2 regions of the Franconibacter pulveris genome follow, and region 1 is predicted to be linked to the other one. Evidence: predicted binding sites of a transcription regulator. Region 1 holds the regulator's gene; the other holds the start of a gene.
What was found. The regulator Fur, encoded in region 1, represses iron uptake genes when iron is present. The targets are predictions, from matches to a motif close to ATAATAATGAGAACNACTATCAA.

Region 1 (7,546 bases):
AAAAACAATCGGGCAGTTTTTACTAATTATAATCTTTATAAATTCATCTAAATTAACTCATAGCAACCATCAATATAGATTGTGGTGATGCAAGGCCTTAATAAATAAAGTTATTGCATAAAGCATTTATTTTAATAAAAGCGCAAGAGTATTTATTTGTGCTTGGTGTCATATTCTGGCAATGCTGTGCAAACAAAAGATTGATAATTCATGTCACGAAAAATACTATTCGATAGTGTTAAAAAAATCATAAACATGCATTTGTTCTGTGTGAGAATTTTTTTTATAAGGTAATCATTGAGAAGGAATTTAATATGCCTCTTTTTATAAGGTGGCGCAGGGCGCGGCTATTATTACTGGCGAGCGTAAGCGCTTTATCTACTTTGAGTTTTACTCCCGCTGTTTATTCCACAGGCTTTATTGATGATTCAACGCTGACAGGCGGCCTCTATTACTGGCAGCGAGAACGAGACCGCAAGGATGTCATAGAGGATAAATATAAAACCAATCTCTCTCATTCAACCTGGAATGGCAATCTCGATTTTTCGTCAGGCTATGCGGCAGATCTGTTCGGCGTTGACGTGGCGCTCTTCACGGCAATTGAAATGGCGGAAAATGGCGACAGCGCGCATCCAAATGAAATCGCCTTTTCATCCAGCAATAAAGCTTACGATGAAGAGTGGTCCGGTGATAAAAGCGGAATAAGCCTTTATAAAGCCGCCGCGAAATTTAAATATGGCCCCTTATGGGCACGCGCCGGATATCTCCAGCCCTCCGGCCAAACGCTTCTGGCGCCGCACTGGAGCTTTATGCCGGGCACTTATCAGGGCGCGGAGGCGGGGGCCAGCGCGGACTACGGCGAGGCGGGCCTGCTCAGCTTCTCATATATGTGGAGCAACGCTTATAAAGCGCCGTGGCATCTTGAAATGGATAAATTTTACCAGAACGATAAAGCGACCCGCGTCGACTATCTCCATTCTTTAGGCGCGAAGTATGACTTCAAAAATAACTTTATTCTCGAAGCGGCTTTCGGCCAGGCGCAAGGCTACATTGACCAGTACTTTGCTAAAGCCAGTTATAAATTTGATATTGCGGGAAGGCCGCTCGCCGCCAGTTATCAATTCTACGGCGCCCGCGACAAAGTAAGCGACGGTTCCGGCAACGATATTTATGACGCCACGGCATGGCTGCAGGCGTTGACCTTTGGCTACAGGATGGGGCCGGTTGATTTGCGTCTGGAAGGGACCTGGGTCAAAGCCGACGGGCAACAAGGCTACTTTCTGCAACGCATGACGCCAACCTACGCCTCATCAAACGGTCGGCTGGATATCTGGTGGGATAACCGTTCTGACTTTAACGCCAACGGTGAGAAGGCGCTGTTCGTCGGCGCTATGTATGACCTTACCCACCTGAAGCTGGCGGGATGGTCTGTCGGCGCGTCTTACGCGTACGCCTGGGATGCTAAGCCCGGTTCCGCGCCGACCCGCGATGGCTATTACGATCCTGATTATCGTCTTAAGGAATCGGCTTACAGCCTTGATGCAATTTATACCTTCGTAGAAGGGCGCGCTAAAGGCGCCACGTTTAAGCTGCATTTCACGCAGTATGACAACCACTCCGCTATTCCCAGTTACGGTGGTGGCTATGGCAATATTTTTCAGGACGAACGCGACGTGAAATTTATGTTCATTGCGCCGTTCACCCTGTTCTGATGCTTCTCGCTTCATACTCATTAATGCTATCTCGCTCTGAGGGAACAAAATGAAGAGATTACAGCGTAGTGTTTTAGCGCTCGCTCTGGCCGGACTAATGAGCAGCGCCTGGGCAGACCAGGAACTGGCGAATAAACTGAGTCAGTTTACGCTTAATTATGCTGTGCAGGATAACCACGCGCAGCAACACGGGGTGGACTGCGCGGCGCTCGGCGCTGACTGGGCCGCCTGCAGTAAAGCCGTTATCACCTTAACTAACCATGGCGATGCGCTAGCCGACAGAAACTGGACTATCTGGTTTCACAGCATCCGGCAAATCCTGAAGGTGGATAATGAACAGTTTAAGGTCACCCATGTCATGGGCGATCTGCATAAGCTTGAACCCACCGATAAGTTCACGGGCTTTCCGGCAAACCAGTCCATCACTATTCCGATTATTAATGAGTACTGGCAGCTTTTTATTACCGACGTGCTTCCTCGCTGGTATGTCACCTCTGACGACAGTCGTCCCGTTATTATCGCCAACACCGATACGGAAGAACTGGCCCGGTTTGTCAGCCCGCTCGGTGAACAGTGGAAGCGCACGCCGGATGATAAAAATGTGCTGATGACCGCAGAGGCGCGCTATAACAAAAATAGCGATGTCGCTTTACCGGATGCTGCCGCGTTGCGAGGACAGATTGTTCCTACCCCTAAAACGGTTACGGTGCATACCGAAAATGTGGACTTAAGCCGCGGGGTCGCGCTCGACCTGGCTTCGCTGGCGCCTGCTTCCCGCGAGGCGGTGGCTTCGCGTTTCGCGCAGCTCGGCGTGAAAACCGGTCAGGGCTATCCGGTTAAGACGCTCGTTGCGCCAGGCGAATTTCAGAAACCTGAGGCGGTATCCGGCGCTTACCGTTTACAAATCAAGCCGCAGGAGACAAGGGTGACGGGATACGACGCCGCTGGCGTCTTCTACGGCCTGCAATCTTTGCTCTCACTGCTCCCGGCGCAAGGTGAGCCGCAAATCGCTACGCTTGAAGTGAGCGATGCGCCTCGCTTCAGCTGGCGCGCTATTCATCTGGACGTCGGACGCAATTTCCATTCAAAAGCGGCGGTGCTGCGTCTGCTGGATCAAATGGCCGCTTATAAACTCAACAAGTTTCATTTCCACCTGAGCGATGATGAAGGCTGGCGCCTGGAAATCCCCGGACTGCCGGAACTGACCGAAACAGGGGCGAAACGCTGCCATGACCTCAGTGAAAAACGCTGCCTTCTGCCGCAGTTGGGTTCGGGGCCTGAAAGCAATAACAACGGCAGCGGCTACTTCACGCGCGCTGATTATATTGAGATTGTGAAATACGCTGCTGCGCGGCATATCGAGGTTATCCCTGAAATTGATATGCCCGCGCATGCGAGGGCGGCCGTGGTATCGATGGAAGCGCGCTATGCCCGTTTAATGGAAGCGGGAAAAGCGCAGGAAGCAAACCACTACCGCCTGCTGGATCCCGCCGACACCTCAAACACGACAGGCGTTCAGTATTACGATCGAACCGGTTATCTGAATCCTTGTCTCGCTTCGTCACGCAACTTCGTCGACAAAGTCATCTCTGAGGTTCAGTTGATGCATAAAGAGGCGGGGCAACCTTTAACCGTCTGGCACGCCGGCGGCGACGAGGCGAAGAATATCTACCTGGGAACAGGGTATACCGACAAGTCCCATCCGGAAGAGGGGAAGGGGATTATCGATCTGAGTAAACAAAATAAGCCGTGGGAAAAATCACCTGCGTGTAAAAAGCTGCTTGAACGGGGCGAGGTGGCGGACGTTGAACACCTCTCCAGCTACTTTGGCATTGAGATCAGCAAGCTGGTAAATGCGCACGGCATCGGCGTCATGCAGGCCTGGCAGGATGGGTTGAAAGATGCGAAAGACGCCAGCGCGTTCAGTACCCGTCAGGTTAATGTTAACTTCTGGGACACGCTATTCTGGGGCGGCTTTGATACGGCAAACGACTGGGCGAATAAAGGTTTCAGGGTTATCGTCTCCAACCCTGACTACCTCTATCTGGATTTCCCCTATGAGGTAAATCCGGCGGAGAGCGGCTATTACTGGGGAACGCGGTTCAGCGACGAGCGTAAAATCTTCAGCTTTGCGCCAGACAACCTGCCGCAGAATGCGGAAACTTCCGTTGATCGCGATGGCAATACCTTCAGTGCGAAATCTGATAAGCCCTGGCCGGGCGCGCTGGGCCTTTCCGCTCAGCTCTGGAGCGAAGTCGTTCGTACCGATAAACAGATGGAGTACATGATCTATCCAAGGCTTATTGTTGTCGCTGAGCGCGCATGGCATCGCGCCGCCTGGGAGCAGGCTTATCAGGCGGGTCGCGAGTATAAGGGCCAGGAAACGCAGTGGGTGGATAAAAAAGCCCTCGCGTCAGACTGGGCCCGCTTTGCAAGCCTTATAGGCCACCGGGAGCTGGCGAAACTGGATAAAGCGGGCATCCAGTATCGTTTGCCGGTGCCGGGCGCCAGAGTGGAAAAAGGCATACTGGAAATAAACACCAGCCTGCCGGGGCTGGGTGCAGAATACTCCACGGATAACGGTAAAAGCTGGCTACGCTATGACAATAACGCGCGACCGCAGGTAGAGGGCGAAGTGCAGATTCGCGCGGTAAGCCCGGATGGTCAACGCTACAGCCGCGTCGATAGCGTTAAATAGCACCGTAATAAAAAGCCCGCCTGATGGCGGGCTTTTATCTTTCTGCAAAAGCTTACAGGCTTTCTGGCAGCGTACGCAGCCCGGTTAATTTTCCTTTACTTATTTCTACATAGTTATCATGCCGCAACTGCGACAACGTTTTCATCACCATGCTGCGAGAAAGGTTGGTTCGCTTAACGATATAATCGGCTACGTTAATTTTATTTCGCATAAATTCATCCATGGCGGCAAGCGTGACCAGATTGCCTTTAATCATGAGATAGCTATTATGCCCAAGCAATAATTCTTCACGATGGCAGAGTAAGTCGATAGACCAGGCCAGTACCTTATATAACTGTGGTTGACACTGATGGTTTTCTATTTCGCTCAGAAATTTATCAAAAGGAATGAGCTGGTAGTGGCACTCAGCATCGGCCTGAATTCTGAAATAGTTTTTATTATTAAGATTACGCGCAACGCCCAGAATAGACGGGGCGCTACATTTTTCAATCAGTAATCTATCGCTTTTACGCAATACGGAAAAAAGGCCACCACGAATAATGCAAACAAAGCCTTCACGCGTTGGAATAGACGTATTTTTCTCTGCGCGATACCAGTTACCGTAACCATTAAAGATATCGGACAGGCGATAAATTTCGGCAAGGGGTTTCTGAGGTATTACCATAACGGCGACCTATATATAAGTATATTATTGGAATAAATAACGAGGGGCTATTCTAATAGAGTTGATTTTTTTACTGCAATACAGGCCAGTGGCGTTGCAAGCCCGAATGGGGCGCTTAAGGGAGGTAACTGATTGAATGGTAAAATAATTTACTTTTTCTGAAAATAAAAAGTAAGAAAAAGATAAGATAAAATAAGTTCTTGACCAGTATATTAAAATAGCAAGCATCAAGAAAATGGACTATTAGCGTCGCGTCTGCCTGATAAAGGTGTAAAAAAAGCCGACATACTATGTCGGCTTATTAACAAAAAGTAAAAACGGAACGCTATTTTCGCTTACTTTGTGTCGTGCGCGTGCTCGTTTTCGCGGCAGTCGCCATCGGCACAGTGGCCATAGAGATAGAGGCTATGGTTGGTCAGACGAATGCCATGGCGGGAAGCGATTTCACGCTGACGCGCTTCGATAGAGTCGTCGCTAAACTCGATAACTTTGCCGCAGTCGAGGCAGATCAGGTGGTCATGATGATGCTGTTGAGTCAGTTCGAAAACGGATTTGCCGCCTTCAAAATTATGACGCGTTACGATACCCGCATCGTCAAACTGATTCAGCACACGGTAAACGGTCGCGAGACCAATCTCTTCGCCCATGTCAATGAGGCGCTTGTATAAGTCTTCCGCACTGACATGATGGTTTACTGGCTCCTGCAACACTTCAAGGATTTTCAGTCGAGGAAGCGTGACTTTCAGGCCAGCCTTCTTTAATGCGGTGTTATTGTCAGTCATGCGGAATCTGTCCTGTTGCTAAACGGTGTGCTCCGGAGAGCTTAAGATCGGATGCGCTGAAGATGAATGCGACTCATTATAGAACTGACAGGCCCAAATGAAAACCGCAAGCGTCCAGCAATAGTGCTTTTCAAAACGTGGCGAGCGCGGCGCTTGCCGTCTCGTTACCCGATAATCCTGAAGGGTATTGTACAGATATGCGGATAAAAGTTAAAAATTTGTAGCAATCATTTTTATCGCTTTTATCTATCAATGAAGTGAAAACGGCGATAAAAAATACATTTATCGCCGTTTCACGATTAGGCGTTAATGATTTCCTGCAGGTGCAGTTCTTCAGAAACTTGCTTAACCCATTTTTCGACGCGTTCAGCGGTCAGTTCGGGCTGACGATCTTCATCAATGGCAAGGCCAACAAAGTGATTGTCATCGGCAAGACCTTTAGAGGCTTCAAAGTGGTAACCTTCCGTCGGCCAGTGACCCACAATAGTGGCGCCGCGCGGTTCAATAATGTCGCGAATGGTGCCGAGCGCATCGCAGAAATATTCCGCGTAGTCTTCCTGATCGCCGCAGCCGAAGAGCGCGACCAGCTTGCCATTGAAGTCAATCTCTTCAAGGGTCGGGAAGAAATCATCCCAGTCGCACTGCGCTTCGCCGTAGTACCAGGTCGGGATGCCAAGCAGCAGGATATCGAAACCTTCCAGATCTTCTTTGCTGCTCTTGGCAATATCGTGCACTTCAGCAACGTCTTTCCCGAGCTGTTTCTGAATAACTTTTGCGATATTTTCGGTGTTGCCGGTGTCGCTGCCGAAAAAAATGCCTACGATTGCCATGAGAAAAATAACCTCTTGAATCCTAATGATATGGTAGTGGCAAAATGCCCACAGATAGGGCAATCATAGCAGAACAGAGAAGAGGGCGGAAACTGCTATCACGGTGGGGTGCACACTCTGACACATTTCCATACAAGAAAAAGGGTCTTAAGGGCTCAGCTATTCAGCGCCTTGAGTTGTGCCAGCAAAATTTCTTCGATCAATTCGCTGCGACTCATGTTGCGCGCCTGCGCCAGTTGCGTCAGGGCGTCAACCGCTTCCGCGTTAAGTTTTAACTCTACGCGTTTAAGCCCGCGAACTTTGTCGCGCTTGAGCTGGTTCCGTTTGTTGATGCGCAACTGTTCGTCACGCGACAGCGGATTGGTTTTCGGGCGACCCGGGCGACGCTCGTCCGCGAACAGATCTAATGTCGTACGGTCCGTTTGTTCTTTGGCCATGATTTGACTACTGACAGGGGAAACAGGCTGCCGGAGCGGATGCCCGGGTGTCATTCAGCGCGCCATCATACATCAGGGAACGAGGCGCGCCAACGCGTTAGCGGCATGTTAGCGCCAGTCGCCTTGTTTTTAATCAGTTTCCAGGAAGCGACGAATGGCGCGCAATACGGCTTCGGGCTTTTCGGCATGCACCCAGTGCCCGGCGCCGGCAATGACATGCGCTCGTGCCGCAGGGAACTGCTTAAGCAAGGCCTCGCGGTGCTTTTCCTGTACGTAAGGCGAAGCGCCGCCAGCGATAAACAGCGAAGGGCCATGCCACGCCGGCACCTCCTGCCAGCCAACAATGTGGGCATACTGCTCCCAAAGCGTCGGCACATTGAAACGCCATTCACCGTCAGCGAAAGATTTCAGCAGAAACTGAAC
Region 2 (7,546 bases), 2.0 Mb from region 1:
TGGACGTCGGCATGGGCAAAGTTGGCATGCCGCTGCGTGTCGCGGTGACCGGGGCAGGGCAGTCTCCTGCGCTGGATGTTACGGTACATGCTATTGGCAAATCCCGCAGCGTAGAGCGCATTAATAAAGCGCTGGCTTTTATTGCAGAGCGTGAAAGTCAGCAATAATTAGCAGCTGGATATTGTGCGTTATAAAAAGCCGGTCTTGATACCGGCTTTTTACTCTTCTTCAATCCCGAGCCGTGAAAGCAAACCGCTGACGCCTTCGTTTTCCAGTAATTCGCTAAGTCTGTGCTGCTCCCTTGCCGTCATCATGCTGAGCGCTTCCTGTAACTGAAGGGCTAAATCGCTGGTAGAGATGCTGTAATCGGCGGGCGTTTCCTCTGCGTAAGCCATTTCGCCTGCGAAGTAACGCAGCTGCTTTGTGCTAAGAAGATACTCACGTACCGCGGCATTAACGAAAATCTCAAGCTGACGCTTGCTGCCTTTCAGCTTTCTTCTTTTCCAGTTTTGCGCCCGCGCCCAGCGACTAATTGTCTGCGGCGTAGTGGCCGCCAGTGCTGCCAGCTCCGCAGAGGTCATCCTTGTTTTAAACTTAATCATTCTCTATTCCGCGCTTCGGATACCCAGCCGCAGCAACAGCCCGGAAATGCCTTCACGCAGCAATAGCGAAGTCATTTGCTTTTGTTCCGACGCTGTCATCTCTTTAAGGGAGTTTCGCAATAAGATCTCAAGGGGCGTGTCAGGAACGGCCGCGATGTAAACGCCGGTGTTATCTGCCGCCCGCTGCGTGCTGCGGATGAAATTTCTGACCTGTTCATCAACGTGGATAAGCCTGGCTTTACCACCCTGTACGCCGGGTTTAGGCGAGGTTTCCCATCCCTCTTTACGAACCCATTTGTTGATTGTTTGACGGCTATAACCCGTCATCATCGCCAGTTCTTCAGGCGTCATTCGTTCCTTGAGCATGAATAGTCCTGCTGACAGTGTGTTTATTAGGGCTTCATCTTAACGCGTAATTTTACTGGAAACTGTGATGTGAATAACTAGCGGATTCGGGAAAGCCGCTTCTTTTCAGATAAGTTGCTGGCTTTTTCATCGGTTGAAAAGGGATGATAAATTTGCCGTTGACAGTATGGAAGGGAATTCTTATTATGCCGCCCGTCAACACGACAGAGTGTTTACGTTGGGGCTATAGCTCAGCTGGGAGAGCGCTTGCATGGCATGCAAGAGGTCAGCGGTTCGATCCCGCTTAGCTCCACCAAATCTCATCCCACAAGATTTGGTCACGTAAAACGACATTCCGTGGGGCTATAGCTCAGCTGGGAGAGCGCTTGCATGGCATGCAAGAGGTCAGCGGTTCGATCCCGCTTAGCTCCACCAAAATTCAAACCCTCGCCAGACGGCGGGGGTTTTTTATTTCTGCTATTCCCTGTCACAGAACGTTCCTTAAACGCTGGCTAAATAACGCTTTAAGTAAAAATAAACATATATGATTATTTGTATTTTATTTTTATTTAATTCAATTAGTGAATGTATTTTTACTAAAAACGTAATTCATCTTTTGCCGCCTTGTCACACAGGTGAAAGGTATTTACCATTGGCAATGAATTCCCTTTCTTTTAAATAACAGAAAAATAACATTCATTGCTATGAAATATTACAATCAGCTGCGGAAATCAGGCATCGCTCTTGGGTTATGTTTTCTGTTAATACCTTTATCCCGTCTGTTATCTCCTCAGGCTGAGATCGATGGCGCTATGCTTTATCTCGCTTATTTGCCCTTAAGCGTAGCCATAGCAATGATGTTTATTTTTGGACGGTTCGCCTTACTTCCCCTTTTTATCAGTTTATATTTCTGGTATTGGCAACAATTGTCGCTGGAAACACTGCAAAATCTCACCCTGGTATCATGCTTTATTATGTCGCTTATTGCCGGGGGACTCGTTTGTCGACGCTTGCTTGGCCCGCGCTGGCGCTATGCTCTGCCGGGTAAGGGGGTGGGGATTCGGCTGTTTGGTTTTGGTTTGATAACGCCTTGTGTATTAAAATTATTGATGCTGCTGGCAGGGCTTTATCTTGGTTATCCCACTACCATCGCTTCTTATTTTGGTGAAAGCTCGCTATTTTACAGCGTGGTGGATTTCCAAAACCTGTTTCTCACTGCCTCGGCTTTTACCGTACTTTTTTATTATCCTTTACGAATAATATTGAGTAAGGTCGTCGCCAGAAATTTTTGGCGACGCTGCGTGCTCCCTGCCATAGCGCCGGACAAAATCATCTTTACCCTTAGCTGGTTATTTACCGTTGTTGTATTAACCTTGCTCTTTTGCTTGCCTTATAAGGCGGTGATTGTCTCCGGCTATATGGTTCCGGTTGTCTTTATCTTATTTACTATGGGCGTATTCCATCTGGGGCCCCGGCTGGTAACGCTGTGCTGGGCGCTGGTGACGTTATCGCTGCTTTCCTGGTACACCGGTTTTATTCCTGATGAAAATGCGCAATTCATGCTTTGCTTCGTGCTTTCCATTTTTATCGCTTTCACTGTCTCTATGCTTTTTATGACGGTGATATTTCAGCGTAATGCCTGGATGCAGCGTCGTTATCATACGCTTGCTCAGACCGATCCGCTGACCCAGTTACCTAACTTGCGGGCGCTGGAGTTCCACCTGGAGCGGGAACGCGCCGGCACGCTCTGTTGTCTGCGCCTGGGAAATCTGGAGATTCTCAGCCGCCACTATGGTTTGCAGATGCGCATTCACTGTAAAAAGACCGTCGTTCAGGCTCTGCAACCCTGGCTTGGCGTTAACGATAGCGTGTTCCATTTGCCGGGCTGCGATTTGTTAATCTTTCTCGCCGGGCCGGAGCCTGCATCCCGGCTGCGACATATTGTCGACATGCTTAACAGTAAGCGTATCCACTGGCATAACACGGCGCTTGAACTGGAGTACGGCGCCGCCTGGGCGAGCGTAGAGAACAATAAAGAGCTGCTTTACCGGCTTATTGGCCAACTCAGCTATCTGGCTGAGCAAACGCAAATGAGCGAGCCGGTGCTGGCGCTGAACGAGCGTGAAGCTAACGTTTCGGGCCAAATCACTGGACAAGTGCTTATGCTGCAAAGCGTGAAGCGCGCTCTGGATGAAGACCAGATAATGCTCTATGCCCAGCCGATCGTTGACGGGAACGGTCGGGGATATCATGAAATCCTTTCCCGTCTTTACTGCGACGGACAGGTTATTGCGCCAGATAAATTTATGCCCATCATCGCTCAGTTTAACCTTAGCGCCTGCTTTGACATGCTGGTGCTGCAAAAGCTGCTTCGTTACCTGAGCGTGCGCCCGCAAGCCAACAACGAGGCGCGCTTTTCCCTGAATTTAATGCCGATGACATTGATGCAAAAGGGAATTGCGAGACAAATCGTGTCGCTCTTCAACCAATATCAGGTTTCGTTCAGCGCAGTGATTATCGAAGTGACCGAAGCGCAGGCCTTTTCAGATTCGGAAACCAGCCTGAAAAACGTCGCTCTGTTGCGCCAGAGCGGGTTGCGTATCGCCATTGATGACTTTGGTACAGGTTACGCTAACTATGAGCGTCTGAAGCATATTGAGGCGGATATCATCAAAATTGACGGCTGCTTCATTAAAGACATTATCAACGATCCGGTTGATGAAATGATCGTTAAATCCATCTGCGAACTGGCGAAGGTCAAATCGCTGACGGTGGTGGCGGAATATGTTGAAACGCAGGCGCAGCGCGAAATGCTGCTTCGTCTTGGGGTGAATTATCTGCAAGGTTATCTGCTCGGCAAACCCGAACCACTGCAGTTCTGATATAAAAAAACCGGAGCCTGAGCTCCGGTTTTTTATTTTTTATCTATTACAGCACCAGCGCGGCGATAGAAGCGGAAAGCACGCTGACAAGCGTTGAGCCATATACCAGCTTCAGGCCAAAGCGGGAAACCACGTTACCCTGTTCTTCGTTCAGGCCTTTAATCGCACCGGCGATGATGCCGATGGAAGAGAAGTTAGCAAAAGAGACCAGGAACACGGAGAGGATGCCTTCGGCGCGTGGTGAAATTTGACCTGCCAGTTTCTGCAGATCCATCATAGCGACGAATTCGTTAGAAACCAGTTTGGTCGCCATAATACTGCCCACCTGCAGCGCTTCGCTTGCCGGAACGCCCATCACCCAGGCTACCGGGTAGAAGATGTAGCCCAGAATGCCCTGGAAAGAGATGCCAAGCACCGCCGCGAACAGAGCGTTAAGACCGGAAATCAGCGCGATAAAGCCAATCAGCATTGCAGCGACGATAATCGCCACTTTAAAACCTGCCAGAATGTACTCGCCCAGCATTTCGAAGAAGCTCTGACCTGCGTGCAGATCGGACATCTGCAGATCTTCTTCATTCTCAACACGGTACGGGTTGATGATTGAGAGGACGATAAAGGTGCTGAACATGTTCAGAATCAGCGCCGCCACCACATATTGTGGTTTCAGCATGGTCATGTAGGCGCCGACAATCGACATGGAGACGGTGGACATCGCCGTTGCGGCCATCGTGTACATGCGGTTGCGCGACATTTTGCCCAGGATATCCTTATAGGCGATAAAGTTTTCTGATTGTCCCAGAATCAGCGAGCTTACCGCGTTGAAGGATTCGAGCTTGCCCATACCGTTAACTTTAGAAAGCACGGTACCGACGGCGCGAATAATAATCGGCAGCACGCGAATATGTTGCAGGATACCGATCAACGCAGAAATGAAGACGATAGGGCAGAGCACTTTCAGGAAGAAGAACGCCAGGCCTTCATCGTTCATTTTGCCAAAGACGAAGTTAGTCCCTTCGTTAGCGAAGCCAAGCAGTTTTTCAAACATGTCGGCAAAGCCTTTTACGAAGCCCAGGCCGATATTTGAGTTCAGGAAGAACCAGGCCAGAAGAACTTCAATGACTAATAACAGACCAATATAAGGCAGACGAATTTTCTTGCGGTCATGGCTAACCAGCAAGGCAAGCAGCGCAACAACAGCAAGCGCCAGAATAAAGTGCAGAACGCGGGACATGTTTGCTCCGAATATGAGGCAGGTTTAATTTCCGTGCACATTCTATGCAACAAACATTTAGAAAACGAGAGTAAACGCACACTATAGTAAGGTCCTGTGACGGAACGCAAAAAAAGTGATCCATCATACAATTCTGATATGTTAAGTAAGGAAGTGAAAAGTTACATCATACTGCTACACTTGCATAACAACCGGGTCGCCAGAGCCGTCGGCTGTGACCGGACGCCATAAACCCCACCTTGCATCGTTTTCAGCTATCAGAGAAATCACGATTATCTTTCCTTAATGATCTTGATAATCATTCTCATTTTGTTAGCATGAAACATAGCAAAGGCTATATTTAGAGGCAAAGCATGAACAACAGTCGCGTTGAGAGTGGCAGTGGGCGTACAGCGCGCAAGTTAAGGCTGGCGCTAATGGGGCCGGCATTCATTGCGGCCATCGGCTACATCGATCCAGGCAACTTCGCTACCAATATCCAGGCGGGCGCCAGCTTTGGCTATAAGCTGCTGTGGGTCGTGGTCTGGGCGAACCTGATGGCCATGGTTATTCAGGTGCTTTCCGCCAAACTCGGTATCGCCACCGGTAAAAACCTCGCAGAACAAATCCGCGACCATTATCCACGCCCGGTAGTCTGGTTTTACTGGGTGCAAGCCGAGATCATCGCTATGGCGACGGATCTCGCTGAATTCATCGGCGCCGCCATTGGCTTTAAGCTTATCCTTGGCGTTTCGCTGTTGCAGGGCGCGATATTAACGGGTATCGCTACCTTCCTGATTCTAATGTTGCAGCGGCGCGGACAAAAGCCGCTGGAAAAAGTGATCGGCGGCCTGCTGCTCTTTGTCGCAGCGGCTTATATTGTCGAGCTCATTTTTTCTCAACCCAAAGTCGCCGCGTTGGCGAAAGGGATGATTATCCCGAGCCTGCCCACTTCTGAAGCCGTCTTTCTTGCCGCCGGGGTGTTAGGGGCGACTATCATGCCGCACGTTATTTATCTGCATTCTTCATTAACGCAGAACCTGCATGATGGTTCCCGCAAAGAACGTTACTCCGCCACCAAATGGGACGTCGCCATAGCGATGACCATCGCCGGTTTTGTTAACCTCGCAATGATGGCGACCGCGGCGGCGGCTTTTCACTTCAACGGCCACAGCGGCGTGGCGGATCTCGATCAGGCTTACCTGACGCTTGAACCGTTGTTGAGCCACGCGGCAGCCACCATTTTTGGCCTGAGCCTGGTCGCCGCAGGGCTTTCCTCGACAGTAGTCGGCACGCTGGCCGGGCAGGTGGTGATGCAGGGTTTTGTGCGTTTTCACATTCCGCTGTGGGTACGCCGTTCTATTACCATGGCGCCTTCCTTTATCGTTATCCTGATGGGGCTCGACCCGACTCGTATTCTGGTCATGAGTCAGGTATTGCTGAGTTTTGGCATCGCGCTGGCGCTCATCCCGCTGCTTATCTTCACCAGCAACCCGAAGTTAATGGGTGAGCTTGTCAATACCACGCTGGTCAAACGCACCGGTTGGGCGATTGTCACCGTGGTGGTGGCGCTGAATCTCTGGCTTCTGGTAGGGACGGCGCTGGGGCTGTAAGCGCATCGGCAGATAAGAAAAAAGCAGGCTTTGCGCCTGCTTTTTTTGTTCGGTTAGTGATGGTGATGGTGGCCTTTTCGCCCCCAGCCATGGCGGTCGCTGCGGTCTTCCCAGCCAGCGCGGTAGCCGCGCTCATAGGCCCGGCGGTTATCCCAGCCGCGTTTTTTATCCCAGCCGTGGTGCCAGCCATTATCATGGCGCCACCAGCGGCCATCGCGTCGTTCATAGTGACGATGCCAGTAATCACGGTCGCGCCAGCGGCCGCCGTCCCAGTAGTTACCGTAATTGTCACGATCGCCAATTTGTAATTTTATCGATGGCAACAGGGTGATTTCGCCAGCACTGGCGATAAGCGGCGTACCAGCGAGTAATACTGCCGCAAGAATCAGGGACCTGAACATACTTTTCTCCTTCACGATCGGGGCCATAAGGGCCTGTTACGAGAATATTACGGTCAGGTAAAGAACTCCTTTATCGCTTTAACTCCTAATTCCTGCGGCATAGCACTTTTTGCAAAATGTTTCAGGCAAGCTAACCGTTGAGTATGGCTTCGATTTCCTGCCGTTCTTCCTGCGTAAACTGCCGATTCTCCAGCATGCCGACAGCATCCTCAAGCTGGCTGGTCTTGCTCGCGCCAATTAATACCGAGGTTACTTTTTCATCACGCAGTACCCATGCGAGCGACATTTGCGAAAGCTTCTGGCCGCGGCGTTCCGCCATCGCGTTAAGTTGACGCACCTTCTCAAGCTTCTCTTCAGTAATCTGATCCGGATTGAGGAAGCGGCTGCCGCTTGCCGCGCGGGAGTCTGGGGGGATGCCGTGCAGATAACGGTCCGTAAGCTGCCCGCCCGCGAGCGGTGAAAAAGCAATGCTGCCTACCCCTTTTTCGGCCAG

Region 2: a site for Fur is predicted at 5,352-5,374, ahead of ACU4F7_RS16035 (Nramp family divalent metal transporter). Genes of this name have one in related genera too.

Annotation. Positions count from the first base shown of each region.
Region 1 covers NZ_CM165555.1:1,367,551-1,375,096, forward strand. The annotation lists gene chiP (chitoporin ChiP) at 315-1,712, shown strand; gene ACU4F7_RS06510 (beta-N-acetylhexosaminidase) at 1,762-4,410, shown strand; gene ACU4F7_RS06515 (helix-turn-helix domain-containing protein) at 4,463-5,074, opposite strand; gene fur (ferric iron uptake transcriptional regulator) at 5,410-5,856, opposite strand; gene fldA (flavodoxin FldA) at 6,156-6,686, opposite strand; gene ybfE (LexA regulated protein) at 6,842-7,123, opposite strand; gene ybfF (esterase) at 7,253-7,546, opposite strand, start outside.
Region 2 covers NZ_CM165555.1:3,400,605-3,408,150, reverse strand. The annotation lists gene gltX (glutamate--tRNA ligase) at 1-167, shown strand, start outside; gene ACU4F7_RS16065 (YfeC-like transcriptional regulator) at 219-602, opposite strand; gene ACU4F7_RS16060 (YfeC-like transcriptional regulator) at 606-968, opposite strand; tRNA gene ACU4F7_RS16055 (tRNA-Ala) at 1,188-1,263, shown strand; tRNA gene ACU4F7_RS16050 (tRNA-Ala) at 1,307-1,382, shown strand; gene ACU4F7_RS16045 (sensor domain-containing phosphodiesterase) at 1,652-3,829, shown strand; gene ACU4F7_RS16040 (NupC/NupG family nucleoside CNT transporter) at 3,876-5,060, opposite strand; gene ACU4F7_RS16035 (Nramp family divalent metal transporter) at 5,414-6,652, shown strand; gene ACU4F7_RS16030 (DUF2502 domain-containing protein) at 6,706-7,053, opposite strand; gene mgrA (L-glyceraldehyde 3-phosphate reductase) at 7,184-7,546, opposite strand, start outside.